Regions from separate parts of the Cupriavidus sp. HE11 genome, predicted to be linked through region 1. Evidence: predicted binding sites of a transcription regulator. Region 1 holds the regulator's gene; each other region holds the start of a gene.
What was found. The regulator FNR, encoded in region 1, switches genes on or off when oxygen is low (the NO sensors DNR and NnrR bind a similar motif). The targets are predictions, from matches to a motif close to TTGATNNNNATCAA.

Region 2: a site for FNR is predicted at 3,687-3,700, ahead of ACOABP_RS24220 (OmpW/AlkL family protein). Genes of this name have one in related genera too.
Region 3: a site for FNR is predicted at 5,785-5,798, ahead of ACOABP_RS09180 (oxygen-binding di-iron domain-containing protein). Genes of this name have one in related genera too.

Annotation. Positions count from the first base shown of each region.
Region 1 covers NZ_CP184464.1:391,967-401,872, forward strand. Annotated here, with positions in the region: gene nusA (transcription termination factor NusA) at 1-595, opposite strand, end outside; gene rimP (ribosome maturation factor RimP) at 592-1,080, opposite strand; gene rluB (23S rRNA pseudouridine(2605) synthase RluB) at 1,412-3,343, opposite strand; gene scpB (SMC-Scp complex subunit ScpB) at 3,372-4,373, opposite strand; gene ACOABP_RS01855 (sulfite exporter TauE/SafE family protein) at 4,925-5,692, opposite strand; gene fnr (fumarate/nitrate reduction transcriptional regulator Fnr) at 5,778-6,503, shown strand; gene ACOABP_RS01865 (hypothetical protein) at 6,597-6,842, opposite strand; gene ACOABP_RS01870 (hypothetical protein) at 6,839-7,048, opposite strand; gene ccoG (cytochrome c oxidase accessory protein CcoG) at 7,096-8,586, opposite strand; gene ccoP (cytochrome-c oxidase, cbb3-type subunit III) at 8,645-9,571, opposite strand; gene ACOABP_RS01885 (cbb3-type cytochrome oxidase subunit 3) at 9,577-9,735, opposite strand; gene ccoO (cytochrome-c oxidase, cbb3-type subunit II) at 9,740-9,906, opposite strand, start outside.
Region 2 covers NZ_CP184465.1:1,539,489-1,549,394, reverse strand. Annotated here, with positions in the region: gene ACOABP_RS24230 (hypothetical protein) at 1-1,157, opposite strand, end outside; gene leuA (2-isopropylmalate synthase) at 1,727-3,415, shown strand; gene ACOABP_RS24220 (OmpW/AlkL family protein) at 3,815-4,420, shown strand; gene ACOABP_RS24215 (AMP nucleosidase) at 4,603-6,090, opposite strand; gene ACOABP_RS24210 (GNAT family N-acetyltransferase) at 6,342-6,731, shown strand; gene ACOABP_RS24205 (NADPH-dependent F420 reductase) at 6,761-7,501, opposite strand; gene ACOABP_RS24200 (ParB/Srx family N-terminal domain-containing protein) at 7,725-9,779, shown strand.
Region 3 covers NZ_CP184464.1:1,976,183-1,986,088, forward strand. Annotated here, with positions in the region: gene ACOABP_RS09145 (methyltransferase family protein) at 1-132, opposite strand, end outside; gene ACOABP_RS09150 (nucleotide pyrophosphohydrolase) at 259-591, shown strand; partial or broken gene ACOABP_RS09155 (DUF72 domain-containing protein) at 703-1,530, shown strand; gene ACOABP_RS09160 (DEAD/DEAH box helicase) at 1,826-2,524, shown strand; gene ACOABP_RS09165 (CBS domain-containing protein) at 2,712-3,152, shown strand; gene ACOABP_RS09170 (MDR family MFS transporter) at 3,481-4,971, shown strand; gene ACOABP_RS09175 (glutathione peroxidase) at 5,078-5,731, shown strand; gene ACOABP_RS09180 (oxygen-binding di-iron domain-containing protein) at 5,864-6,649, shown strand; gene gstA (glutathione transferase GstA) at 6,678-7,304, opposite strand; gene ACOABP_RS09190 (fumarylacetoacetate hydrolase family protein) at 7,540-8,388, shown strand; gene ACOABP_RS09195 (M20 aminoacylase family protein) at 8,613-9,860, shown strand; gene ACOABP_RS09200 (AraC family transcriptional regulator) at 9,903-9,906, opposite strand, start outside.

The sequences.
Region 1 (9,906 bases):
GTTCGATCTGCGGGCCACGCGCGGCGCGGTCCACATTCAGGATGTACGCACGCACGCGGTCGCCGGTGCGCAGGTTTTCCTTCGGAATGATCTGATCGCGGGCCAGCAGCGCTTCCACGCGACCGGACTCGACGATCAGGCCCTTCTTGTCGGCGCGCTTGACCGTGCCGGTCATGATCTTCTCGCCGCGATCCAGATAGTCGTTCAGGATCTGTTCGCGCTCGGCGTCGCGGATACGCTGCAGGATCACCTGCTTGGCGGCCTGCGCGCCGATACGGCCGAACTCCACCGACTCGATCTGCTCTTCGATGAAATCGTCCAGCTGGATGTCGGCGCTCTGATCGCGGGCTTCGAACAGCAGGATCTGCTTGTCCGGTTCCTGCAGGCCCTGTTCGTCGGGGACGACAAGCCAGCGGCGGAACGTTTCGTGCTCGCCGGATTCACGGTCGATATGGACGCGGATATCCACGTCTTCCTCGAAACGCTTCTTGGTCGCCGAGGCCAGCGCGGCCTCCAGTGCGCCAAAGACCACATCCTTGTCGACGTTCTTCTCGCGCGCTAGCGCATCGACGAGCAACAGAACTTCGCGGCTCATTGCTTGTTCCCTTTTCTTTGATTTCCCTTGAAGTCGATCACAGGCACCAGACGGGCCTTGTCGACATCGGATATGGCGAATTCCAGCAGCGCCGGGCCATCCTTGCCCTCGAATTCCAGGCCGATCTTCTCGACCCCGGCCTCGCCTGCGGGTTCGCGCAGGATGCCGACGAAATTCTTCTGGCCGTTGACCGGCAGGCGCAGCGTGACTCGGGCTTCCTCACCGGCGAAGCGGGCAAAGTCGGCCAGCTTCTTGAGGGGGCGGTCCAGGCCGGGCGACGACACTTCGAGGCGTTCGTAGTCGACGTTCTCGACCATCAGCACGTGCGTGAGCTGTCGGCTGACCTTCTCGCAATCCTCAATGACGATGCCGGTTTCAGGCTGATCGATATAGACACGCAGAAGTCCGGCCGGGGCACGCTCAAGCTCAACCAACTCGTAGCCCATGCCGTTAAGGGTGGTTTCGATCAAATCTGCCAGATGCACTGTATTCCCGAGTAGTGGCTTTCAATACCTTGGCAGACACTGGACAACACAACGTTCTGAAATCGAGGTTCCGAAACGGCCTGTAAGCCCTGCCTGCCCATCATCCCCATGAAACCGGACGCATCGTGTGACGCAATCCAGCCGCAAGCACAAACGGGCGAACCAAAAAAAAATGGGCGCAATGCCCATCATTCGCCCATCCTCGCCGAGGATGATACTTTTGAATAGACTTTGATTATACGCGGATTATGACTAAAAGGCAAAAGCCAACTGGGATCCGCGCCGGAACGGGGCCGATCGCCGGACTTTCCCGGCATCGGCCCTTTCCGTATCAGCGTTGACCGCCCCGGCCGCCGCCACGTGGCCGGCGATTGCCGCCACCGCCACCAGCGCCGCCACCGGCCTTCGCGGCCTTCGGCATCACATTGCCGTTGACATCGCCGCCGCCGCCCCGACGCTGACGATTGCCACCAGCGTTCCCGGCATTCCCCGCATTGCCACCCATACCACCCATGCCACCACGGCCGCTACGGCCGCCGCCGGCACCCTTGCCGCCGGCCGCGCCTCGCATGCCGCCCGCGCCGCGCATACCGCCGCCGCCCAGGCCACCGCTGAATTTCGTCGTGTGCGACGTCAGCGGTGCCGGGCCAGACGGGATGTAGCCCATCGAGGTCTGCATCGGGTCGGGCTGGCCACGGCCGCCGGCATTGCCACCGCCGCGATTGCCAGCCGGCTTTTCAAAGCGGGGCAGTCCATCCATGCCGGTGTGCATCGGCATGCCGGCAATGGCCGCTTCGGTGCGCGCCTTGCGACCGCCCACCTTGGTGGCGCCCTTGCTGCCGCCCTGATCACTCTTGGCCGGCGCCTTCAGGCCAATATTGGCCATCAGGTTGCGCACGTCGGTAGCTTCCAGTTCTTGCCAGCGGCCGCGCTTGAGACCGCGCGGCAGCAGGAACTGGCCGTAGCGGGTACGGATCAGGCGCGAAACGGTCAGACCCACGGCTTCGAACATCCGGCGCACTTCGCGATTCCGGCCTTCGGTCAGCGCCACGTGATACCACTGGTTCACGCCTTCGCCACCGCCATCGGCGATGCGCAGGAAGTTGGCCTCGCCATCATCGAGCTGGATACCGTGCAGCAGCGCCTGACGATCGGCTTCCGCCAGTTCGCCCAGCGTACGCACCGCATACTCGCGCTCCACGCCATAGCGCGGATGCATGAAACGGTTGGCGATATCGCCAGACGTGGTGAAGATCAGCAGGCCTTCGGTATTGAAGTCCAGGCGCCCCACCGCCACCCACTTGCCATTCTTGATGCGCGGCAGGCTGTCGAACACGGTCGGACGGCCTTCCGGATCCGACTGGCTGACGATTTCGCCGGACGGCTTGTGATACAGCAGCACGCGCGGCGGCTTGGTCGATACTTTGCGATGAATCAGCTTGCCGTTCACGCGAACCTGGTCGGCCGGCAGGATACGTTGGCCGATATGCGCCGGCAGGCCGTTGACGGACACCCGACCCTGCAGGATCAGTTCTTCCATCTCGCGGCGCGAGCCCAGACCGCCTTCGGCCAGTACCTTGTGCAGCTTCGGCGCATCGTCATCCGATGTCAGCTCGCGCACCGGCTTGGCCTTGGTGCGCGGCACGACCGTATCTTCCTCGTCGAACTGCTCGGAAATCACGAACCGGAACAGGTCTTCGGAGCCTGCGGCACTCTTGGGCGCACCGCCCTTGCCGCTGCCCTGCCTGGCCGGCTTGTCGCCCTGGCGCTGCTCGCCCTGACGCTGTTCGCCACGGGCACCCTGCTTGCCGGCACCCGCCTGATTCTTGCGCTGGCCATTGCGGTTGCGCTTGCCAGCCTGCTCGGCTGCCGGCTTGTTGTCGCCGTCGACCAATGCGGCCTTGCGCTGCGGTTGCTGGCGGCGCTTGCGCTGGCCAGCCTGGGCCTGTGGCTCGCCGCCATCGGCCTGCTGCGCCTCCGGTGCACCGGCATCGGCGGCGGGCGCCGGCTTGCGGCGGCCACGGCCACGCGGCGCGGCGGGCTGGGCGGTGTCGCCAGCCTCGGCCGGTGCCGGAGCATCGCCTTCCGCGCGACCCGCGTCCCGATCCTGCGCGGCCTGGCGGCGCGAAGCCACCAGATTGCGCAAACCGCGGCGGAGCCCCTTGCGGCGCGGCGCGCCGTCGGCGTCATTTCCCGTATCGGGGGCGCCGGTGTCACCCGGCACGTCCGGCTGGCGGACGTCTTGCTCAGCGGAATCAGACAAAGTATTCACTATCGATGTTGCATGTTGTTCAGTTGGACACACGCTCGTCGTCGTCCTCGGTCGGGAATGGCGTCTCGTCATTCAGGTCCGCAGGCTCGGCGGGCGCCGCTTCGGGCGCCCCGGTGTCCATGTGGAAGCCGTTGGCATGAGCCACCGGCGCGTCGTCCTGCCCGTCTTCTACAGGCATCCGGGCGGTGCTGATATCGTCTTCGGAGGCATCGCCGTCGGCGAGTTCCTCGCTGGGGGCAACGTCCCCTTCTTCGTGCTGCGCCGATTCCGTGTCGGCGCGCGCTTCCTGCGTGGCGCCTTCGCCGGCTTCGGCCAGGCCTGCCGTTTCGCTGGCTTCAGCCGCGCCCACCGCCGCGGGCGTCGCCCCGGCCTCTGCAGGCACGGAGGCTTCAGCTTGCACGGCGGCCGACTCCGCAAAGGCCTCTTCGTCGCCAGCCGGTGGGTTGGCCGTGGCGATTTCTTCAAAATCAATAGCCTGCTGCTCCAGCAGCGCGGCTTGCGCCTGCGCCTGGGCGTCTTCCAGCGGCGGCAGTTCGTCCAGCGAACGCAAGCCGAGGTCATCCAGGAACGCCTTGGTCGTTGCGTACAGCGCCGGGCGCCCCGGCACATCGCGGTGGCCGATGACTTCGATCCAGCTGCGGTCCTCGAGTTTCTTGACCACTTCCGTGCTGACCGTCACGCCCCGGATTTCCTCGATATCGCCACGGGTGACAGGCTGGCGATACGCAATGATCGCCAGGGTTTCCATGACGGCGCGCGAGTACTTCGGCGGCTTTTCCGGATTCAGCCGGTCAAGGAACTCCCGCATCTCGGGGCGACTCTGGAAACGCCAGCCGCTGGCCAGCGCCACGAGTTCCACCCCGCGCGGCTGCCAGTCCTGCCGCAGTTCCTCGAGCAGCACCCGGATCGTGTCGGCGCCGACGTCGTCGGCAAACAACCGTCGCAGATCGCCAACGCGCAGCGGTTCCTGCGCACAGATCAGCGCGGTCTCGAGGACGATCTTCGCCTCTTGGGTATTCATGTGATTGCGTGCAGCCTGTCTTTGCACCTGCCCCCGGACGAATCCCGGGGCACTGGAGATTGCAGATACAGCGAGGCCGAAGCCACCGCCATTTCATCGCGCAGCCAGCTCGCCCGCTAATGCAGCGCAGCCGTGCGCACCTCGTTCTTTTGCATCGAATTGCCGGGTCGATCCGGCAGGAGATCGTCCGGCGCTGGCCAGTTTCACCAGTCAACGGACCTCTTGCGTCGCGCCTTCTCCCTTCGGGGCGGACATTCGCCAGGGCCACCGGATGGCCAAGACGGCAAGAAACAAGACGATATCGGCTCAGGCAACCCCGCCCTGACCGGCGCCATCTTCCCAACCGCAGCCGGCCTTTTAACCAGATCTTTTGAACCGGATGGACTGTGGAGACGTTTCCGGCGCACCGGGGTGGCCAGAAACCCTGGGCACGCTCCCCAGATCAGGGATGCGGCCCCAGCGGCGCCCCGAGCATGGTGCGGCGCGATACCGTGGTTCTCGGGATTGTATGGCATTCCCGGCCCCGCCCGCAACCCGCCGCTGTGGCCGATTCAGAACACCACGCAAAAGCCGTGTTGGGCCAGGGTATCCGGCAGCCATATTGCCCGGGCCACCCCCAGCACGCCAAATCCGATCACCACCAGGCCCGACGCCACGCGCACCGCGGGCTTGCGGGAGAGTTGCCGCAGGTATCCCGACAACCCCGAGATCACCAGCAGGTTCGGCAGCGTGCCCAGACCGAACGCCCCCATCACCAGCGCACCCGATACCGCGTTGCCAGCCAGCAGCGCCAGCGCAAGTGCACCATAGACCATTCCACACGGTACGAGCCCCCATGCCAGGCCCATCCCGTATCGACGCACCAGCGGTGCCGCGCGCTGCTTGCCGCGCAGCCGCATCGGCAGTCGCCCGGCCATCGCACGTGCACGTTGAACCACGTGTACTGCGGCCAGCGACGCCAGACGCTCGATCCAGTCGGATCGCATCACGCGTCCACGCAACAACCACAGACCCGTGATCACCAGCATCATGCTGCCCGCCGCATAGAGCCAGCGCTGCAGCGGCAGATAATCCTGTCGCCACACCGTCGCGCCCACCGCACCCATCACCGCGCCAAGCAGCATGTATGTCGTAATGCGCCCCGCATGCATGATGCACAACGCAGTCCACCATTGACGCGTGGAACGATGCAAGACAATTGCCACATCCCGCGGGTGTTTCTGCTCCGCAGCAATAGCAATTCCTCCACACATGGCAGCGCAATGCATACCACCGAGCAAGGCCATCAGAAAAACGCTTAAAAGCACACCAAATGGCAACTGTTCCTCGCTTCTGCGTCACATGACGCTGTAAAATGCCTGCATCGCGCCCTCGCTGCAAGCGCATTCATAACGAGCACTTCAATTGTTGACTTCCATCCCCGTCACCGAGATGTCGCCCCGTTGTTCCACATGTGCCATGGGCCAGCTTTGCCTGCCCGTGGGCATGTCGCAACAAGACCTGGCGAAGATGGACACGCTCGTGCAGGAACGCGTGCGTGTTCACAAGGGCGAAACGCTTTACCGCATGGGCGAACCGCTCAACGCGGTGTACGCCATTCGCTTCGGAACACTGAAGACGCACGTCACCATGGAAGACGGGCGCACCCAGATCACCGGTTTTCACCTGCCCGGCGAAGTCATTGGCCTCGACGGCCTCAGCGAGATGCAGCACGCTTCCGACGCCACCGCGCTGGAGGACACCGAAGTCTGCGTCGTGCGCTATGACGACCTGCAATCGCTCTCCAGCACCCTGCCCTCGCTGCAAGGCCAGTTCCTGCGCCTGATGAGCAAGGAAATCTCGCAGGACCAGGTCATGCTGATCACACTGGGCTCGATGCGCGCCGAAGAGCGCCTGGCCGCTTTTCTCGTGAACATGTCCGAGCGTCTGTCGGCACGCGGTTATTCGTCCACCGAGTTCGTTCTGCGCATGAGCCGCGAGGAAATCGGCAGCTACCTGGGCCTGAAACTCGAGACCGTCAGCCGCCTGTTCTCGCGCTTTGCCGAAGCAGGCCTGATCCAGATTCGTCAGCGACATGTGAAGCTCGTCGATATGGCAGGTATCAAGCAGGTGTACAGCCGGTCCTGCTGAGACAGACCGAACCCGCACGGAACATCACGCCAAAGGCCGCGCCGGAACACTTCCGGCGCGGCCTTTGTCTTTTGCAGTGCAATTCTGCATTGCCTACTCGAGTTCATCGGTGTCACTAAGCTTCACCGGCATCGTGTACAGCGTGAGCCCGCTGGACAACGCGCAGAACAGCCACGCTACCAGAAACCCCACAGTGTAGATCGCCTGCCGCGACGCCTCGACCGGATGTCCGAAGAAATTCAGATCTCCGGGATCTACCACCGAGAACACCACCGCCGTGGCCGCACCGCCCATCAGAAACGCCGGCCATAGCACCCACATCAGCCAGCGCAGTCTCATGGGCGCCTCGCGGTCTGTTCAGCGCGATCGGCGCTTGCCTTCTCCACTACCAGTCCATGGCGGGTGGCGTCGGTCACCGGCACATCGGCATGGGTGTTCGCCAGCCAGATCGTGATACCGCAACCGACCATCGCCAGCAGCGGACCACTCATCAGAATCCAGGGCCATGGTTCCCTGTACCAGGGCTTTGCGGGGTGTTGGGTCATTGCGCTCTCCTATTGGCATCCGTCCCGGTTCACCATCGGTGACAGCATCACAGATTGCGAGGAACGATGAAACTCGTGCTTTGCCGGATATCCACCTTGCGCTCGGCTTCGGTCTCGGCGGTAACTGTCACCTCGATCTTGTGCGTACCCTGCTTCGCATCGTCGATCGGCACGCGAATGCGGATTGGCAGCAGGCGATTCGAGGTGGGCGACAGCGATTCCGCGCCGTGGTCGTACTCCACGATCAGGCCTTTCAGCTCGGCGCTCTGTGCCTGCACGTGGAACTTCATTGGTGCCTCGGTCGCATTGATCAGCTGCAACCGGTACACGTTCTCGATCCAGCGGCCTTCCACTTCGCGCCCCAGCGCGCCACGGTCACGAATGATGTCGACCTTGAGCGGCGTACGCATGGCCAGCGACGCAAAAAAGCCCACCGTCAGCGCCAGCCAGATCGCCGTGTAGACAACCGTGCGGGGACGCAGCAAGCGCTTGCGCGCGTCCGATGCCGACAGCTTCTTGCGCATCGCGTTTTCCGATGTGTACCGGATCAGTCCGCGCGGATACTCCATCTTGTCCATGACCTGGTCGCAGGCATCGATACACGCGCCGCAGCCGATGCACTCGTACTGCAGCCCGTCACGGATATCGATGCCAGTCGGGCATACCTGCACACAGATGCTGCAGTTCACGCAGTCGCCCAGGCCCGCCGCATGGTGATCGACCTTGCGCGACCGGCTGCCGCGCGGTTCGCCACGACCCACGTCGTAGGTCACGACATACGTATCGCGATCCACCATTACGCTCTGGAAGCGCGCATACGGGCACATGTACTTGCACACCTGCTCGCGCATGAACCCGGCATTGCCCCACGTGGCAAACGCATAGAACAGCATCCAGAACGCCTGCCAAGGGCCCAGCGTCCAGTGCAGGACTTCGCCGCCCAGTTCGCGGATCGGGGCGAAGTAGCCGATGAACGTGAAGCCTGTCCACAGCGCGATCAGGATCCACAGCGAGTGCTTGGTCGCCTTGAGACGAATCTTGCGCAAGCTCCACGGATCGCCGTCCAGCCGGATGCGGGCAATGCGGTCGCCTTCGACACGACGCTCGATCCACATGAAGATCTCGGTGTAGACCGTCTGTGGACACGCGTAGCCGCAAAACAGCCGCCCTGCGATGGCCGTGAACAGAAACAGCGCCAGCGCCGAGATGACCAGCAGCACCGCCAGGTAGATCACGTCCTGGGGCCACAGCACCAGTCCGAAGATATAGAACTTGCGGGCACCGAGATCGAACAGCACTGCCTGACGATCGTTCCATTGCAGCCACGGCGTACCGTAGTAGACCAGTTGCGTGAGGATGACCAGCCAGACCCGCCAGCTCGAGAAGGCACCCGTGACCGAGCGCGGGTAGATCTTGCGCCGTACTTCGTACAGCGCCTCCTCGGTGGCGTCGGCCGCCGACTTGGGTGGAGGTGCGGGCCGCCAGGCGGCCTCGCTTGATTCGCGGGAAGTGGGGGGAGATTCCAGGGGCGCGCTCATTATTCAGCCCTCATGCTCCCGGCCGGACGGCATGCCGTCCGGACCGGAGAGCGGTTTGTCATTGCCCTGTGGGCGCGGCACTCGTGCTGGTGTTCGACAGGCCCCACACGTACGCAGTCAGCATGCGGATGCGCTCGGGTGTCAGGATTTCCTCGTGGGCCGGCATATGGCCGTTGTGCCCCTTCAGGATGGCCTCGACGATCACGCCTTCCGAACTGCCGTACAGCCAGACGTTATCGGACAGGTTCGGCGCGCCAAGCGCCTGGTTACCCTTGCCGCTCGCGCCATGGCATGCCGCGCAGGTCGACTTGAACGTGCTTTCGCCGCGCGACGCCCGGATCGGATCGTATGTGAGCCCCGACAGCGACCGCACATACTGCGCCGTATCGCCGGCCAGCTTGGCATCGATCGTGCCCGCAAACGGCGGCATCACGCCGTTACGGCCCTTCGTGATCGTCTGCTGGATCGTTTCGGGGTCACCGCCATAGAGCCAGTCGTTGTCGGTCAGGTTCGGGAAACCGCGGCTGCCGCGGGCGTCCGAACCATGGCACTGGGCGCAGTAGTTCAGGAACAGGCGCTGGCCGATTTCACGTGCATCGGGGTCCGCCGCCACCTGCTTGACGTCCATCTTCAGGTACTTGGCATAGATCTCGTGCTGCATCTTCTCGGCGGCTTCCCGATGCGCGGCAAGTTCGCCCTGCGTCGAGAATTTCAGCACCCCGGCGTATGTGCCAAGGCCCGGGTAGAGCACCAGGTAGCCCACACTGAACACGCAGGCCAGCAGGAACATCCACATCCACCAGCGTGGCAGCGGATTGTTCAGCTCGCGCAGGTCGTCATCCCAGACATGCCCGGTGTCGTCGGTGGTGCTGATGCCCTTCGGCATCTTTCGTTGCGAAAACAGCAGCCACACGCACCAGACAATACCAATGAGCGCGATGGCCGCGATGTAGTAGCCCCAGAAATCGGAAATGAAATCGCTCATGGTTACTAGTTCCGGCTTGGATTGTTATGTTCGTCCGGCAAGGCAAACGGCAGCATCGCCGATTCCTCGTTGGCCGCCTTGCGGCCCGCCGACCAGGCCCACCAGCAGATCGCCAGGAACGTCAGCAGCGACAGGACAGTGGCGATGGAAGTCACGATGACCATGGCGTCACTCCTTCGCGGGCGCGGCGCTCTCGGCCGCTGGTGCCGCCGGGGCAGGCGCGGGGGCCGTGTCCAGGCGGACGTTACGACGGTTCAGGCCCAGACCCTGCAGGTACGCGACCATGGCGTCCTCCTCGGTCTTGCCCACCAGCTCTTCCGGTGCGCCCGCAATCT
Region 2 (9,906 bases), on a different replicon from region 1:
GACACCGGTGCCCCGGCACCCGGCACGATGAACGGGTCCGGGCCACTGTAGATCAGGCCCCACGTCGGCTGCTCGGTCACCAGCAGCTGGGCGCGCGGCTTGGCGGTCAGCGTCAGGCTGCCGGCCACCTCGTCGAGCACGCTTTGCAGCGGTGCAATGCCGGTTGGGCGGCTGGTGCTGACCGTGGTCACGCGCGTGGCCGAGTTCGGCAGCACCGCCAGCGACGGCGAAGTGGTCATGTACGTCCACAGCCCCGTGAAGTCGGCCGTAGCGTCGCTCTCGTCATTGCGCAGCACGCGCGAGTCATAGGTCTGCGGATAGCCGTTCAGCACGTTCAGCGCGTTGATCTGCTGGCCGAATTGCGACAGCACCAGGCGATAGGTCGACACGCTGCTCTTGAACACCGACACCAGGAACGCGCCGGTCAGGGTATTGCCGTCGGGCGCGGTGACCTGCACGGTGACCACCGACTGTGCGGCCGTGTCGCTGGCGTTCACGCCGCGCAGCGTGCCCACGTTGCTGGCGCCTGTCACCTGAACGGCAGACGTACTGCTGCGCCAGGCCCAGCCAGTGGCTGCCGCGGAGCGGTTGGCGCCGTCGCTGTCGATCAGCGATGCCGTTACCGGCAACACCTGGCCGTCGGTCATCGACAGCACCGGGTACGGCAGCGCCAGGCTGTAGGTACGCACGCCCGGTGCCACCACGGTGATCGTGGCGGCCACCTGCGGCAGCGCGGTGGTGCCGTTGGCGCCGGCAACCGTTGCCAGCACGTTCACGGCCGTCGTGCCCACGCCCACGCCGGTCACCACGGCGCTGCCAGGGATGGTGCCGTTGGCCACAGCCGCCATGGAGCCATTGTTGCTGGTCCAGACGAAGGTCGTGGCGCCCGTGACATCGTTGCCGAGATCGTCGACGACCGATGCCGTCAGCGAGATCGTGCTGCCCACGCCCACCTGGCCCGACGTGCGGTTCATGACCAGCGTGTACGACTTGGCAACTGCCGTGGTGCCGCCGCCCGCGCCGCCGCCGGCATCGCCGCCGGTTCCGGCCGGTGCGGTCGTTCCGGCGCCCGAACTGCCGCCTCCGCCGCCGCACGCTGCCATCAGCATGGCCGTCGCCATGCACACGATCCACCCCGTCCACGCACGTGTACGCATGATTGCCCCCTTTGTCGTTATCAATCCCGTTCCTGCTGCTGTCAGCCTAGGCGGGATGTGGATGGCGATGTACTGGCCAGAGGACTGAGCGCTTCCCCACATATCGGGTGGAACTCATCCGTTCGGGGTAAGGCTCTGACGTGCGGAATCCCACGTTCGCGGCCGAATCGGACAGGTCAGACGAAATACCGGCGGTTGACGCTGCAGCGCCTTTTGCACTACGCTCTGTGTGTTCGACCCCGCCAGATGGCGGAGCGATATCCTTCTCGCACGATGCCAGCCAACTCCCTCGACCTCCGCCACGCCGCAGATGCCTCGCGCATCGGTGCCGCCGTGCGCGCGCGCGTTGATGGTTCGCTGGTCGCCCTGACCTCGTGCCGCGCCCTGCTGGGCGCTTCCTCGCTACTGCTAGGCCTACCGATCGGTTGCCGGGCCTAGTGCCCTGTGGCAGTTCGGCAGCCGTTCGCCACCCTTTTTCCGTTTTCCCGTTTTTCCCATTCACGCGAAGCCCTCGTACGCCGAGCCGCTTCCTGATGCTTCCTTAGCGAGGAAGGAGATACCCCATGCCCATGTTGCGCAACCCCGCCACCAAATACCGTCCCGCCACCGTAGTCGACTTGCCCGACCGCGCCTGGCCATCGCGTCAGATCACGCGCGCCCCGCGCTGGATGAGCACCGACCTGCGCGACGGCAACCAGGCGCTGATCGAGCCGATGAACAGCGCCCGCAAGCTGCGCTTCTTCGAACAGCTGGTGAAGGTTGGCCTCAAGGAGATTGAAGTCGCGTTCCCGTCGGCATCGCAGACCGATTTCGATTTCGTCCGCATGCTGATCGAGGAAGACCGCATTCCGGACGACGTCACCATCGTGGTGCTGACCCAGGCGCGCGAAGACCTGATCCGCCGTACCGTGGAATCGGTGCGTGGCGCCAGGCGCGCCACCGTGCACCTGTACAACCCGATCGCCCCGGCGTGGCGCCGCATCGTGTTCAACGCATCGCGCGAGGAGATCAAGGAAGTGGCCGTGTCGGGCACGCGCCTGATCCGCGAACTGACCGATGCCATGCCGGAAACGGCCTGGTCCTACGAGTATTCGCCCGAGACCTTCAGCCTGGCCGAGCTCGACTTCTCGCTGGAAGTGTCCGATGCCGTATCGGCCGTCTGGCAGCCGGATGCGAAGCGTCCGATGATCCTGAACCTGCCGACCACGGTGGAATGCAGCACGCCCAACATCTTTGCCGACCAGATCGAATGGATGCACCGGCATCTGGCGCGCCGCGAACACATCGTGCTGTCGGTCCATCCGCATAACGACCGCGGCACGGCGGTGGCGGCTGCGGAGCTGGCCGTGATGGCTGGCGCCGACCGCGTGGAAGGCTGCCTGTTCGGCAACGGCGAGCGCACCGGCAACGTCGACCTGGTCACGCTGGCCCTGAATCTCTACACGCAGGGCGTGGACCCCGAACTCGATTTTTCCGATATCGATGAGGTGCGCCAGTGCGTGGAACATTGCAACCAGCTGCCCGTGCATCCGCGCCATCCGTATGTCGGCGATCTCGTGTTCACCGCCTTTTCCGGCTCGCACCAGGACGCCATCCGCAAGGGCTTTGCGCAGCAGAAGCCGGACGCGATCTGGGAAGTGCCCTACCTGCCGATCGACCCCGCCGACCTGGGCCGCAGCTATGACGCGGTGATCCGTGTGAACAGCCAGTCGGGCAAGGGCGGCATGGCGTACCTGCTGGAGCAGGCGCACGGCATCTACATGCCGCGCCGGCTGCAAATCGAGTTCAGCCGCGCGGTGCAGGTGATGACCGACGAGACCGGGCTCGAAGCCAGTGCCGAAGACCTCTACGCGCTGTTCCGCCGCGAGTACCTCGACGTTGACGCGCCGCTGCGCTACGTGTCGCACCGCATGGTGTCGACCAGCGACAACGCCGTGGAAATCGAGATGGAAGTGACACGCGACGGCCAGCCGGTGCGGGTGCGCGGCGCGGGCAACGGCCCCATCGATGCAACGGTCGACGCATTTTCGCGCGGCCTGGGCGTTGCCGTGCGCGTGATGGACTACCACGAGCACGCCATGACCACCGGTGCCGACGCCAATGCGGCCTGTTATGTGGAAGTGCGCGTTGGCGATTCGGCCACGGGCTTTGGGGCCGGCGTGGACGCCAGCATCGTCACGGCATCGCTGAAGGCCATGGTGTCGGGTGTCAACCGGCACATGCAGGCACGGGACCAGGACCAGGCTGAAGCCGCCTGACTGGCCGGACTTATCGGATCTGGCTGAAAAACGGTGTGCCCTGCCCCCACAGGGCACACCTGAAAAGACGTCCTGGCGGACGCCCACGACATGCGCGGTGCACAACCACGAGCCCACAGCGTAAGGTCCGCGACGCGCGTGCGCCACGAATAAATCCGCATGTCCATAGAAGCATCAGGCGGGTGCCGCAAGCCCTTGCGCGGGTGCGACGCACTGTCGTGTCGCGCATTGACGACGTAGTTGCACGCAATTGGTGTCGGCTGCACTTCACTTGTTCTGCATCAAGGTTTGAGTACCTTGCACAAGACAAACTGGTCGCACTTTTTCGATGTTTAGTGCCTGACCAACATGACCACTGCAACTTCTCCCCGCCGCAAGACCCTCGTTTCCTCCATCTGCATGGCGCTCGCCGCCGCCACCATCGGTACGCTTTCCGCGCCTGCAGCCGCCGCTGACGAGACGCAGGGCAACTGGATGGTCCGCCTGCGCGGCACCTATCTGGACATGGCAAACAAGTCCGACCCTGTCGGTGGCGCCGGAGCATCGGATCGCATCCATGTCAACAACAAGTGGATTCCCGAAGTCGATATCACCTATTTCATCGTGCCGAATATCGCGGCCGAACTGGTGCTGACCATCCCGCAGAAGCAGGACGTAAGCCTTGATGGCTCGAAGATCGGCACGTTCAAGCATCTGCCGCCGAGCCTGCTGCTGCAGTACCACTTCCTGCCGAACGGCACGTTCCGCCCGTATATCGGTGCCGGTGTGAACGCCACGCGCATCTATGGCGCGGACCTGGCCGGTGGCACGCTGGGCCTGGACAAGTGGAGCGTGGGTCCGGCACTGCAGATCGGCATGGACTACAAGCTCAACAAGAACTGGTTCCTGAATGTCGACGCCAAGAAGGTCTGGATTTCCAGCAACGTCTACGCGAACGGTGTCAAGGTGTCGACCGTCAGCCTCGACCCGTGGCTGTTCAGCGCCGGCGTGGGCTATCGCTTCTGATCACCTAGGGATTTAAGGTTTTTCCGAGACTTTCCATTTTGTCTCCTCGAAGGAAGGCCGCCTAACCGACGTCCTTCCCGCCTCACTGCGCGCGGCAATCCCGCGCGCTTTTTTATTTCTGATTCCCCTGGGGGTGTGAGGCGGGCATGGGGCCCGCCGGATGCACCGGCGCGCCCCCGAGGTCAGCGGAACGCCGGCTCGTCGAAACTGCGCAACTTGCGCGAGTGCAGTTGCTCGACGCCGTTCTCGCGCAGGATGCGGATGGCTTCCAGGCCAATCGTCATATGCTGGCTGACACGCTGGCGATAAAACGCATTCGCCATGCCGCGCAGCTTCAGCTCGCCGTGCAGCGGCTTGTCGGAAACGCACAGCAACGTGCCATATGGCACACGCAGGCGGAATCCATTGGCCGCCACTGCCGCGCTTTCCATGTCGATTGCAATCGCCCGCGACTGGTTGAAGCGCGCGTACAGCGCCTTCGACTTCAATTCCCAGTTGCGGTCATCGGTGGACACAACCGTACCGGTGCGCATGCGCGTCTTCATCTCGGTGCCGGACAAACCCGTGACGCGGGCCACTGCCTCTTGCAGTGCCACCTGGATTTCGGCAATCGGAGGCACCGGCACCCATGGCGGCAGGTCGTGGTCCAGCACGTGGTCATCACGCACGTAGGCGTGCGCCAGCACGTAATCGCCCAGTTGTTGCGAGCGGCGCAGTCCGCCGCAGTGGCCCACCATCAGCCAGCAATGCGGACGCAGCACGGCCAGGTGGTCGGTCATGGTCTTGGCGTTCGACGGCCCCACGCCGATGTTCACCAGCGTCACGCCGAGCCCGTCCTCGCGCACCAGGTGATAGGCAGGCATCTGCGGCAGCGCCTTCGGACGCGCGGCGTCGTCGGGCTCGGTGCCGCCCAGGTCCTGCACCACATCGCCGGGCTCGACAAAGCGCACGTAGCCGTCGCCACCGTCGCCAGACATCAGGCTGCGCCCCAACGTCACGAACTCGTCGACATATCGCTGATAGTTCGTGAACAGCACAAAGCGCTGGAAGTGATGGGGCGCCGTGCCCGTGTAGTGGTAAAGCCGCTGCAGGGCCAGGTCCACGCGTTCGGCCGGGAACAGCGACAACGGCCAGGCCTCGCCAGGCGTGGGCTCGTAGGTGCCGTTGGCGATCGAATCGTCGATGCGGCTCAGTTCGGGCAGCACGAACGAGGCTTCCAGTTCGCGGGCCTGCGTGTAGCTGATGTCGGTGGTCGATGCCTCGATCACGAACGGCAGCGGTATCGGCCGGCGCGACAGGCCCACCACCACCGGCACGCGGTGATAGCGCATCAGCCGTTCGATCTGGTCGCGGTAGTAGTCGCACAGCAGATCGGGCCGCGTGACCGTGGTGCCGTACACGCCGGGGTAGGCCACCGTGCCCCAGGACGGGCGGCTGTCGGTGACCATGGTTTCCAGGTTGACGGAAATGCCGAGATACGGATAGCACGCGTGGGCCGCCGACGGCAGCGGCTTGCCCTTGGCAAACGCGTCGAAGCGCGCGCGCACGGCCGCCACGGAGCTGTCGTAGATCTCACGGATACGCGCCATCGCGCTATCGGCATCGCTGAACTCGGCCAGTTGGTCGGCCGGGTGTGCGGAGGAGAAGATCGGGGCGTTCATGACAGCCATCATACCGCCAGCTTCCGGCGCGCAACAGGCCATCGCGCGCCCGGTATCGAGATCGCACATGCGTGCGGGTGGTCGCATTTTCCGGACAAAGTTGTTTGACGTCGCCGCATCGGCTTCGCTACACTCTGTCGCCGAAATGCGCGACAAATAGCGCGACATATCGCGCGAAAACGCGGCGCAGCCGCTCTGCGCCCCCCACTTCTGGAGGGTCTGCATGCATGCGCTCCGGAATCACGCAGGAGGAATTGTCGATGGAAATCCGTAATCCGTTGCCCGCAGAGGTAGAGGCAGCCCGGCTGCTGCTGGCTGCCAACGGCTGGGAACAACGGGTCGGCAATCCCGAGCGCTTCGCGCAACTGATCGCCAACTCGCAACGCGTGGCGGTGGCAGTGGAAAACGGCGAGGTCATCGGCTTCGCGCGCGCACTCTGCGACGATATCTCCAACGGCTACATCTCGATGGTCGCCGTGGCGCCCCAGCATCGCCGCCGCGGCATTGGCCGCGCTTTGCTGCGCCATGTGATGGGCAACGACCCGGACATTACCTGGGTACTGCGCGCCGCCCGCTCTTCCGAGGCGGCATTCTTCGGCCAGTTGGGCTTCACGCCATCGATGGTGGCAATGGAGTGGCGCCGGCGCTAAGGCGCAGCGTCCGCCGCCTGCCGGCCCGGCTACTGGTCCATCGCACGGCGAAATTCTTCGGCAGTCCCCATCTGGCGGAACAGCTTGCCACCGGGCGCGAACCGGTCGGCACTCGATAGCCCGCCCACCACCACCGGATCGAAACCCGCGTCGCGCACCAGCCCGGCCGCCACGGACAGCGCCTCGGCATCGTTGCCGGCCATCGGCACCGCCATCAACGGCGGCTTGCGGTGACTTTCGCGCGTGAACTCCGCCGCGCCCGTGAAATTGAATACCCGCACGATGCGCGCACCCGCCAGGTATCTGGCCGTGGTGGCGCCGATGCCGTTGGCCTTGACCTCGTCCACGATGGCGCCGTCGCGCGCGGCCACGGCGTTGGTGGCGTCCAGCACGATCTTGCCCTGCCAGCGGTTCTGCTGGCCCACATCGGGCACCGCACCATAGGGCACGGCCAGCAGAATCACGTCGGCAAACGCCACGGCCTGCGCAACCGTACCGGCCTGGGCCAGCGGCCCGAGGGAATCGGTCAGCGTCTTCAGTTCCCCGGGATGGCGCGAAGCAAACATCACCGGATGCCCCGCCTTCACCAGCAGGCTGCCCACGGCGCCGCCCAGCCGGCCCGAACCGACCACGCCAATCTTCGATTTCCCCTTGCCCTGCGCGGCCTGCGCCACGGCGTGCCCGACCGGCACCGCCAGCAGCACGGACCATCCGCCGGCAATCAAGAGCCTGCGTCGCCCGTACGACATTTCCCGAAATCCGTGCGCCATCGCCTGTCCTCCGCGTTGCCCCGCTCCGATCACTCTAGGCGAATCCCGATGAAAAATCCGGGGATGCCCATTCGCCAGGCTGTCACAGGTACGTCATCCCTTGTTCATAGACTGTCGCGCGGCCACGTGCCGCAGACGCCGCATGCGGCGTACACAACGATCGGAACAACAACGACAACGGGGAAGAAACATGGAAAGCAGGACGAGGAAACCTGGGCAGTGGATGCAACGCGGCGCCAGCACGGCAGCCATGCTGCTGCTGGCCACAGCGGCAATGACCGCCTGCGGTGGTGGCGACGACAGCAACACCGCCAGCGGCGGCACCAATACCGGCGCGACGCCGGCCGAGGTCAAGCCGCTGGCTGGCGGTTCGCTCTACGTGGGTGCGGTGAGCTTTGGCGATACGGTGTCGGTCCAGCTCGACCAGCCCGCCGCCGGCCAGATCACCCTGCGCTTCCTCGATTCCCGTTTCGGCCTGGCCGGTGCACTGGTGGGCCAGTACACGCAGAGCGGCGATACCTATCGCGTGTCGAACCTGACGGCCTCCGGCGCCGACGTACCGGCCGCGCTGGCCGCCGCCGCGGCATCGATCACGTTCAGCTTCACGCTGGACGACGGACTGCTGTCCGGTGCGCTGGGCCAGGTGCCCAACGTCAAGGCCGGCAACGGCAGCCTGCTGCAAGGCTATGTCTCCGCCGCCAACAAGGGCGCCCAGCTCAAGGACATCGCCGGCACCTACAGCTACCTGCGCCAGGCAGGCGACACGGCCACGGCCGGCCAGCTGGCGATCCAGGCAGACGGCTCGGTGCGCGTGTGTGCGGGCCAGGGCTACAGCGCCAGCTGCGCGGGCGGCCAGACCGGCATGCTCAGCGCCGACGCCGACCAGGCCCGCTATCCGGGCGCCTTCGCACTGACCATCGCCGGCAGCAAGGTGGGCCGCGTCTTCGTCGGCAAGCAGCAGGGCGGCACGGCTCTGTTCGTCGACGAAACGGGCGCCAGCGCCACGGCCGCCACCGGCAACTGGGTGGTGCGCGCCGCGACGTCGCTGGCCGCCAACGCGGTGGATGGCGACTGGATCTGCGCCGAGCCCGAACTCGACGATGCCAACGCCACCACCGGCCGTACGCGCCGCAACATCATTTCGGTAGGCAGCAACGTGCTGGCAGCGGACAACATCCCATCAGACGTCCCGCTGATCTACAACGGCTTTGCCAGCGGCGCCGCCTTCGGCCTGATCTCGGGCACGTGGCAGGAGCCGGTGGCCAGCCAGATGCAAACCGCATCGCTGGCCTGGCTGCCCGTCAGCACCAGGCTGGCCTACCAGCTGCGCCAGGTGCCGGGCACCAAGCGCGTGCTACCGGCCGTTTGCACGCCGCTGCCGGCACCGACCCCGATTTCCACGTACCTGCAAGCCACCGCCCAGCAGAACATCCTGGTGACGATGGCCGACCTGCGCCCAACGCAGCCCGCCATCGGCCGCGACCAGATCTATTACAAGCTGGGCCGCTACGCGGTGGATTCGGCGAAGAATTTCGACGATGCCTGCGAGAACAACGGTCAGAACAAGACTGCCAAGGATGGCATCAAGTCGGATTCGCGCATCGACAACCTGAGCTCGTTCACCTGCACGAAGACGGTCGGCGAGAAGCCCGAGGACATGAAGACACTGGTGGTGGGCCCGTACGGCGAACCGTACCTGACCGATGGCCATCACGCCTTCACCACCGTCTGGGAAGCGCCGACCGGCGGCCCGCAGGCCAAGATGTGGATCCGCGTGCAGGACAACCTGTCGAACCTGAACCGCGCCCAGTTCTTCCGCACCATGCGCGCACGCAAGCTGGTCTGGCTCAAGGACGGCGACAACCGCCCGATCTACCCGGCCGACCTGCCGCGCCAGCTGGGCCTCTCGAACGGCCTGGGCAATGACCAGTACCGCTCGCTGGTCTACTTCACGCGCGACATTGGCTACAGCCAGCCCACCGGCGCCACGGAATTCACCGAGTTCTACTGGGGCGACTGGCTGCGCAAGGTCGTAGACCTGAAGCAGGTGAACCTGAACGACACCACGGCCTACCTGGCCGCCGTGCGCAAGGCAGCCGAAGCGATGGTGGCCCTGACGCCCGACACCATCGTCAGCGCCGACAAGACCGCCGCCACGCTGGGCCGTCTGGACGCTTTCAACGAGACCGAGTTCACGGCACTGTCGCAGCCGGTAGGATCGTCCAAGCCCGGCAAGCTGCCGTATGCAGTGGACTATCGGACCAAGCTGAAGCCGTAATGCCGGAACGGGTGGATCGGGTGGAACAGATGGAATAGCTGGCTAGCCAGCTTGCCTTGGTGATGCCGCCGGGAAACCGGAGGCGAACACCCCAGCGCCTGGAAACAGGGCTGGGGTGTTTTGCTTG
Region 3 (9,906 bases), 1.6 Mb from region 1:
GGCGGCTGCGGCGGCGGTGCGGACGGGGTTGGCGAAGTAGGCGCCGACGCCGCCCCAGCCGGCGATGGGCAGCGCCAGGTATGCGAGCGAACCCGCAATGGTGAAGAACGCCGGGCCGGGAGTGGGTCGCATAGGGCCTCCGTCTGCAGTGGGCTTCACCTGGCAGGGTATGCCTGCCGGCATGCCGGTGTCGAGTGCGTGACGCGGCGGCGATCAATGGGACAATGCCGCCTGAACCGAATTCGCACCAGACAGACCATGGCTCTTATCGATCTCAAGAACCTCCAGCAAGCCGCCCTTGCCTTTGGCGAGGCGCGCGGCTGGGGCAAGTATCACAGCCCGAAAAACCTGGCGATGGCGCTCAGCGTGGAAGTGGCCGAGCTGGTGGAAATCTTCCAGTGGCAGACCGAGGAAGAGTCGCGCGACATCATGTCGACGACCGAGCGTGCGCACGTGGAGCAGGAACTGGCCGATATCACGATCTACCTGACGCAGCTGGTGACGGCGCTTGGCGTTGACCTTGATGCGGCCGTGCGCGCCAAGATGGAGATGAACGCGCGCAAGTATCCGGCGCCGGACGAGGGAAAGTAGGCAGGGGCGCGATACAGCAGGTCGCGCGCGAATCACGTGTCCGCATCCTGACAGCCGCGTGCAGCAAATGCGGCTAGACTTGCTCCATCGTCTCTCGCGGAGATCGGAGCCATGGCAGTGCGCAAGCAGGGCAAGTCATCAGGCAATGTCCACATTGGTATCGGTGGCTGGAATTTTGCGCCATGGCGCGACAACTTCTACCCGGCGGGCCTGCCGCAGGCGCGCGAGCTGGAATATGCAAGCCGCCACCTGACCGCGATCGAGATCAACAGTACCTATCACGGCACGCAGAAGCGCACGTCGTTTGCGAACTGGCGCGATGCCACGCCCGATGACTTCGTGTTCGCCGTCAAGGCGTCGCGTTTTGCCACCAACCGGCGCATCCTGGCCGAGGGCGCCGATTCGATCCATCGCTTTATCGATAGCGGCATCGCCGAGTTGCGTCACAAGCTTGGCCCCATCGTCTGGCAGTTCGCGCCGACCAAGCAGTTCGTGGCCGACGATTTCGAGGCGTTCCTGAACCTGTTGCCGGACGCGGTGGAAGGCGTGTCGCTACGCCACGTGCTGGAGGTGCGCCACGCCAGTTTCATGTGCGACGAATACCTGAGGCTGGCGCGCAAGTTCAAGGCGGCCACGGTATTCACCGATTCGCCAAAATTCCCATCGTTTGCCGATCTGACCGCCGACTTCGTCTACGCGCGCCTGATGAATGCACAGGAAAAGCTGGCGACCGGCTACGCGCCGAAGGATCTGGATCAGTGGGCTGGGCGCGTGGCAAGCTGGGCCGAAGGCAAGGCACCCGACGACCTGCCCGCGGTGGAAGCCAAACCGGGGGCAAAGCTCAAGCCGAAGGCGGTCTATCTGTTCTTTATCAACGGTGCCAAGGAGCGTGCGCCTTCTGCGGCCGGAGCGTTGCTGGAGCGGCTGGGCTGGACACCGACCGAGGTGCTTCCCGTGAAGGTGGCGGTGTCGAAGGCGGCGGACGCTGAAACATCGGCGAAGGTACCGGCAAAGAAGGCCGCCGCAAAAAAGGCGCCCGCAAAGACTGCGCCGGCGAAGTCCGCATCGACGAAGGCAGCCACGGCCAAGAAGGCCACAGCAAAGACAGCCACGGCGAAAAAAGCCACCAAAAAGGCCACCACAGCCGCCACCACGCCAAAGCCTCCCGCGAAAACCGCCACCGCCAGGAAGGCAGCTGCGAAGAGACCCTCCAGTCGCGCCGCAGTGTGACGCCATGCGTGCCAGCCAGCCCTCATCCCCGGCGATAGCGCCTCGGCGCGACCCGTTTTCGGCGCTGCCACTGGAACCGATGTGGCTCGACGCGCTCGCGCAATCGGGCCACGTTGCGATGACGCCGTTGCAGTCCGCTGCCCTGCCCCTGGCGCTGGCCGGACACGACCTGATCGTGCAGGTTCGCCAGGGCGGTGGCAGTGCCACGACGCTGGCGATCGCCCTGCTGCACCGGCTCGATCCGCAGCGCTTCGACGTGCAGGCCCTGGTGCTGTGTCCCACGCGCGACCGCGCCGAGGTAGTGGCACGACGCATCCGCCAACTTGCGCGGGTGGCTGGGCAGGTCAAGGTGGCGCTGCTCTGCACCGGCATGCCGATTCGATCACAGATCGATAGCCTGATCCATGGCGCGCATATCGTTGTGGGCACACCGGGGCGCATGCTCGACCATATCGACGCGGCCAGCCTGGACCTGCGCGCGGTGAACACGGTTGTCTTCGAAGCCGCCGACACGATGCTGGACATGGGGTTTGCCGACGACATCGCCTTCGTGGCCAGCCGGTGTCCAAAATCGCGCCAGACGCTGCTGTTCCATGCGTCGCCCGATGCCGATCCGCCACCCGACATCGCGCGCCTGGCACGGCAATGGCAGCGCAAGCCGCGTGCCATCCGGTTGGCGGCAATTCATGGGCCCGTAGCCTGACGCCGTGCGGCCATGCCAACGCTGGCAACCAAGATTCGTGAAAGTCACCCTGTAAGGCGGCGCTTTCCTTTGCTAATCTGGTTAGACGCGGCCAGACCCCCGGGGGGCGCGGGCTTTTGCGCAGCACCGCATATCGATCGCGTCTGGGCAGCGACTGTTTCCAAAACGGCAACAAGGAGTCGGTGACATGAAGACCGCACGGCAGGTTCTGGAAAACAAGGCAAATCACGCCATCTTCAGCATTCCACCCACGGCGACGGTGTACGCGGCACTGCAGCTGATGGCCGACAAGGGCATCGGCGCGCTGCTGGTGATGGAGCACGACAAGATTGTCGGCATCCTGAGTGAACGGGATTACGCGCGCAAGGTGATCCTGATGCAACGCACATCGCGCGAAACGCTGGTCAAGGAGATCATGACCACGGCCGTGATCTATGTGCGCGCCGACCAGGGTACCGACGATTGCATGGCGCTGATGACCAGGCATCGCCTGCGTCACCTGCCCGTGATGGAAGGCGACGAGTTGCTGGGCATGTTGTCGATTGGCGACCTGGTCAACGACATCATCAGCGAGCAGCGCTTCACCATCGAACAGCTGGAACACTACATCACGGGCGGCTCCCGCTAGCCGGCGCATCCTCCGGCCCCGTATCCACCTTGCATCCCCCGGACATGTGAACGGACGTGTCCGGGGCGTCGCCTGGCCTGTCGTTTTTGTCCCATTGCCCCGATCCAGCGGGCAAACTGCTCCAGCGCAAAAATACTAAGCATGCATATAATTATGCGGTTACTGAATAAGGCCGCATCGATGTCATGCGGCCGGATTTTTTTGTGGTCTCCGCGGCACCCAAGGCGCCGCTCGTCCCTCGTCCGCACCCATTCGCATGTCATCGCCCTCACCTTCACAGTCCGCCGCGCTGGACGCTGCTCCGGTTATCCACGATCACGCCGCGATCATGCGCGTGATCGGCGGCATCGTGCTCTGTATCCTGCTGGCCGCCCTCGACCAGACCGTGGTGATTCCGGCAGTGCCGGCCATCGCCAATGATCTGAACGGCTTCGGCCACCTGTCGTGGATCGTCACCGCCTACCTGATCGTGTCGACGGTCACCACGCCGCTGTACGGCAAGCTGTCTGACAGTTTCGGTCGCCGGCGCCTGCTGATGCTGGCGATTTCCCTATTTATCGCCGCATCGGTGGCCTGTGCGCTGGCGCAGACGCTGACGCAGCTGATCCTGTTCCGCGCGCTGCAGGGCGTGGGCGGTGGTGGGCTGATGTCGCTGGCGCAGGCGGCCATCGCCGATGTGGTGGCACCGCGCCAGCGCGGCCGCTACCAGGGCTATCTGGCCACGGTGTGGGCCGTCTCGTCGATTGCGGGGCCGCTGGTGGGCGGCTGGGTGTCCGACCACATGTCGTGGCGCTGGCTGTTCTGGATCAACGTGCCGCTGGGGCTGCTGGCGATGGCGATGTGCTATCGCGGCCTGGCGCACCTGCGCGCGCGCGGCGGGCGCCCGCAGGTGGACTGGCTGGGCGCGAGCCTGCTGGCGGTTGCCATCGTCGCCTTCCTGCTGGCGATGAGCTGGGCGGGCGAGGCGTTCGACTGGATCTCGCTGGAAATGGGCGGCCTGCTGCTGCTGACGCTCCTGGCCGTGGCGCTGCTGGCCTGGCAGGAGCGCCGCGCCGCAGATCCGATGCTGCCGCCGCGCCTGTTCCGCAACCGCGCCTATGTGATGGGAGTGGGCGCGTCGGCGCTGGCCGCGCTCAATATCTTCCTGTGCATCTTCGCGCTGCCCCTGCAATTCCAGCTGGTACGCGATGCCGATGCATCGACATCGGGCCTGCTCGTGGTGCCGTTCCTGCTGTCCACGGTGGCCGGCAATTTCGTGGTGGCGTGGCTGGCCCCGCGTCTGGGCCGCATGCGCGAAATCCTGACCGGGGGCTATGTGGCCGCCGCCGTGGGGCTGGTGTCGATGGCAACGATCACCGCCGCCGTGCCCACCGCGCTGGTGCTGGTGGCGATGACGATTGCCGGTATCGGGCTGGGCATGTCGATGGTGGGTACGCTGATCTCCGTGCAGAACGCGCTGGAGCGCCGCGACATGGGTGCCGGCACCGGCGCGCTGCTGGTGATCCGCTCGCTGGGCAGCGCCCTGGGCGGCGCCCTGGCGGGCACGCTGCTGGCGATGGAATTCCGGGATGCGCTGGCGCGCTCGGGCGTCACCCAGGCGCTGGACCTGGGCTCGCTGCGCCATGGCAGCGAGGCCATGACCCATCTGTCGCCGGCCGTACGCCAGGTGCTGGCGGGCGGCGTGGAATCGGGTTTCCACCTGATCTACGCGGCGGGCGCGGTGGCGGCCATCATTGCGCTGGTCATCGTGCGGCGCATGCCGGACCTGGAACTGCGCAGCAGCGTGACCGAACACGCGGCCAAGATTCACATGGACTAAGGACATGCCGGGGCCAGGGGCGGCCGCCGCTGCCGCCCCGCGTCATGACGAGAAGCGCACGAGCGCGTAGACTTTGCTGCACCAACGGAAACCGGAGTCTGTACCCATGTCTCGCGAACGCACCCTGGCAACTGCAGTCCACGTGGATCGGATGCGGCAACACCTTCAGCGCACGGCCCTGCTGGGCGCGCTGGGCCTGGCCGCCGCGGCCGCCATGCTGCCGCATCCTGCCCGCGCCGCTGACAAGCCAGCCACGGTAGCGGCGCAGCCGGCGGGCAACTGCCCGGCTTCGCTGAATTTCCGGTTCCCGCGTCTGCAGGACGAATCGCCCCAGAACCTGTGCCAGTACGCCGGCAAGGTCGTGCTGGTGGTCAACACCGCCAGCTATTGCGGGTTCACGCCGCAGTACGAAGGCCTGGAGGCGCTTTACGCCAAGTACCGCGAGCGCGGTCTGGTGGTGCTGGGCTTCCCGTCGAACGACTTCTCGCAGGAGCCCGGCTCGGCCAAGGAAATCTCGGACTTCTGCTACAACACCTACGGCGTCAAGTTCCCGATGCTCGGCAAGTCCCATGTGCGTGGCGATGAAGCCAATCCGATGTACGTGATGCTGTCGAAGGAAACCGGCACCGCGCCGAAGTGGAATTTCTACAAGTACCTGATCGACCGCAAGGGCCAGGTCGTGGGCAGCTACAACAGCATGGTCAAGCCCGACGACAAGCAGTTTGTCGCCAAGATCGAAGAGTTGCTGTCCACGCGCTGAGGCGCGTTTGGCCGGGCTTGCGTCCGGCCAGTTCCAGGCGCTTTAAAGGATTCTTGATTCACATCAATTGAAAACACCGCGCAACTGAGTACTTTCGCCGCTTAAAAATAACCACAAGCGGAAGAGGGAGTCATGAGCAAGGTGCTTTACGAATCCAGCGGGCACGTCTGCCTGGCATTTACGGACCTGGTCGACGACACGCACGGAGAGGCGGTACAAAGCAACCAGTTTCTGGTGGTCGACCACGGGCATGCGGCCCTGATCGATCCGGGCGGGCAGATGACGTATAGCGAGCTATACATGACCATCAGCCGCTATTTCCCTCCCAAGCAGCTCGATTACGTGCTGGCGTCGCACGCCGATCCGGACATCGTGGCATCGGTGGGGCGCTGGCTGACGGCATCCGACAGCCGCGTGCTGATTTCCGAGGTCTGGGCCCGCTTCCTGCCGCATTTCTGCCAGACCGGGAAGACGGCCGGGCGCATCGTCCCAATTCCCGATACGGGCGTGGTGGTGCCGCTGGGCAAGTCGTCGATCATGGCGGCGCCGGCCCATTTCCTGCATTCCGAGGGCAACTTCCAGTTCTACGATCCGGTCAGCAAGATCCTGTTCTCGGGCGATCTGGGGGCGTCGATGACGTCTTCGGACGAAGCCGGCGGGGAGGTGACCGACTTCGACGCCCACGCGGCACGCATGCTGGGCTTCCACCGCCGCTACATGAGCGGAAACCGCGCGTGCCGGCTCTGGGCCGCCATGGCGCGCACGCTCGATATCCAGTGGATCGTGCCGCAGCACGGGCCGTCGTTCCGGGGGCGCGAGATGGTGGCGCGGTTCATCAACTGGGTCGACCAGCTCCAGTGCGGGCTGGACCTGATCGACGCCAGCCACTATCGCGTACCCACGCAGGTCCTGGGCTGACGGCCCCGGGGGGCGACCCGACCCGTCCTCAGTCGCGCACCAGGCCTTCGGCCCGCATCGCTGCCTGCACGGCCGGGCGGGCGGCCACGCGCGACAGGTATTCCTGCAGCCTGGGGTACGCGTCGAGCGACAGGTGCAGCAGCCGGGCCCATCCGACGATCGTGAAGCAGTACGCATCGGCCACGCTGAACTGGTTGCCCAGCAGGTAGTCGCGCGACGCCAGGTGGCCGTCCAGTTCGGCAAAGCGCTTGTGCAGCTTTGTCTTGCAGGCTTCGACGGTGCTGGCGTCGGTTTCCTTGTGCCACAGCCACGGGCTGAACACCTTGTGCAGTTCGGTCGAGATCAGTGTCAGCCAGCCCACGGCCTTGAGCCGGGCCTGTGTGCCGGGTGCCGGCAGCAGGTGGCGCTCGGGCACCTGGTCGGCGATGAACTGGAGCAGGGCGGATGCCTCGCTGTGGCGCGATCCGTCATCGAGCTGCAGCAGTGGCACGTAGCCGCGCGGGTGGATGGCGTAGTAGTCGTTGGTGCCGTTCTCGGGCTCGGCCAGCGTGTGATGGATCAGGTCGACGCGGGCCAGCGTGACGGGCAGGCCGGCTTCGCGCAAGGCGATATGGACAGCCATCGAGCAGGCGGCGGGCGAGTAGTAGAGCTTCATGGAATTCCTTGGGGAAGGGCACGGCGCGGGCTGCGGCGTGCTGTGAGGGCAGTCTAGGCAGCAGGCCGGCCCCCCACAATGCGTGGCGATGCACAGCGGGTATGCAAAGATGCATGACCTGCATGACGTGACCGGCGGATGCCGACGAGGGACGGGCGCGCCGAGGCCGCACGCCCGCCTCTGGCTTGCGATATGCTCGCGAGGCTGACCTGACCACCCGAGGAGAGGAGACAAGATGAAGCTAGTTCGCGTAGGAAACCCCGGTACCGAGCGTCCGGGCCTGGTTGATCGTGACGGCCGCGTGCGCGACCTGTCCGGCGTGATCGGCAATATCGGACCGGGCGAACTCGCGCCGGCGGCGCTGGCCCGGCTGGCGGCGATCGACCCGGCGACGTTGCCCGTGGTGGAGGGGCAACGCCATGGCGTGCCCTGGACTGGCATCGGCAAGATCATCGCCATCGGCCTGAACTACGCGGACCATGCCGCAGAAGCCGGCATGCCGCTGCCCGCCGAACCCATCGTGTTCCTGAAGGCGAATACGTCGCTGAACGGCCCGAACGACGCCGTGATGCTGCCGTTCGAGTCGCAGAAGTCGGACTGGGAGGTGGAGCTGGGCGTGGTCATCGGCACCACGGCGCGCAATGTGGCGAAGGCCCATGCGCTGGAGTATGTGGCGGGCTACTGTGTGGTGAACGATGTGTCCGAGCGCGAATTCCAGCTGGAGCGCGGTGGCACGTGGGACAAGGGCAAGGGCTGCGACACGTTCTGCCCGGTGGGGCCGTGGCTGGTTACCCGCGACGAGGTGCCCAATGCCCAGAAACTGGGCATGTGGCTGGACGTCAACGACGAGCGCATGCAGAAGGGCAGCACCGCGACGATGGTCTTCGATGTGGCTACCGTGGTCAGCTACGTGAGCCGCTTCATGACGCTGGAACCCGGCGACCTGATCGCCACCGGCACGCCGCCCGGCGTGGGCATGGGGTTCAAGCCGCCGCGCTACCTGAAGGCCGGGGATGTGATGCGCGTGGGCATCGAGGGCCTGGGCGAACAGCGCCAGGAAGTCGTGGCGTACGGCGAACGCTAGATTCTGCGATGTGAAAAATGCGGGGCGAACTCGTGGCTTCACGAGGTTCCCCGCTGAAACATCGTCTTGCAAAGCGTCGCGTTTTTAAACAAAGCGTCCGTTAAGGGCAACAGTTTTAAGGCCATTTGGGGCGCTTTCGCACGAAATCGGCATTCAGGGTTTTACCTCTGCGGGGTGCGTGAAATACTGTTCCTACATGATGTCTGCCAAATAAGAGCAATGCCATGTCTGAACACGCCCCCGAAATCGAGTCGATATTGAAGACCGTCTCGGTCAGCCTCGCCAGGAACGGTCCCACCCGCACCTTCTGCACCCTGCATGACACGCTCGACTCGCGTGACGAACTGCAGGACATCCGCCGCAGCATCCACCAGCATCCCGAACTCGCCTTCAACGAAGTCCGCACCGCGGAGCTTGTCGCCAGCAAGCTCGAAGGGTGGGGCTACGCCGTGACGCGCGGCGTGGGCGGCACCGGTGTGGTGGCCACGCTGCGATCAGGCAGTGGCAAGCGCAGTGTCGGCATCCGTGCCGACATGGACGCACTGCCGATCCACGAACGCACGAACCTGCCGTACGCCAGCGTGCATGAAGGCAAGATGCACGCCTGCGGGCACGACGGCCACACCGCCGTGCTGCTGGGCGCGGCGCGCCAGCTTGCGCGCACGCGCCACTTCAACGGCACCGTCAACCTGATCTTCCAGCCTGCCGAGGAGATCGGCGCGGGCGGCGGAGCCGAGCGCATGCTGGCCGATGGCCTGTTCGAACGGTTTCCGTGCGACGCCATCTTTGGGCTGCATAACCACCCTGGCGTGGAAGCCGGCACCTTCATGTTCCGCGCGGGGCCGTTCATGGCCGCGTGCGACACGGTGACGATCACCATCCGGGGCAAGGGCGGCCACGCGGCGCGCCCGCACCAGTCGATCGACCCGATCCTGGTGGCCGGCAGCCTGGTGATGGCCCTGCAGTCGATCGTGGCGCGCAACGTCGATCCGAACGAGACCGCCGTGGTCACCATCGGCACGCTGCACGCGGGCCACGCACCAAACGTGATCCCGGACAGCGCCCGCATGGAAATCAGCGTGCGGTCGTTCAGCGCCGAGGTGCGCGCGTCGATGGAAGCGCGTATCCGCCAGCTGGTCACGGCGCATGCCGAAGGCTATGGCGCCACGGCCGAGATCGACTACGTGCGCGGCTATCCGGTGCTGGTCAACAGCGAGGCGGAGACCGAATTCGCGCGGCAGGTGGCCGAGGAACTGGTGGGCCCGGAGCGTGCGATCGGCAATTTCCATCGCATCGCGGGCAGCGAGGACTTCGCGTATTTCCTGCAGCAGCGTCCGGGCTGCTTCGTGCGGATGGGCAACGGCGCCAACCAGCCGCTGCTGCACAACGCCGGCTACGACTTCAACGACGACAACCTGACCGTGGGCGCGGCGTACTGGACGCGTCTGGTGGAACGATATCTGGCGGAATAATGATCGACTCGTGCGATCGACAAGCCGCCAGGGCAGGGCGAATCAC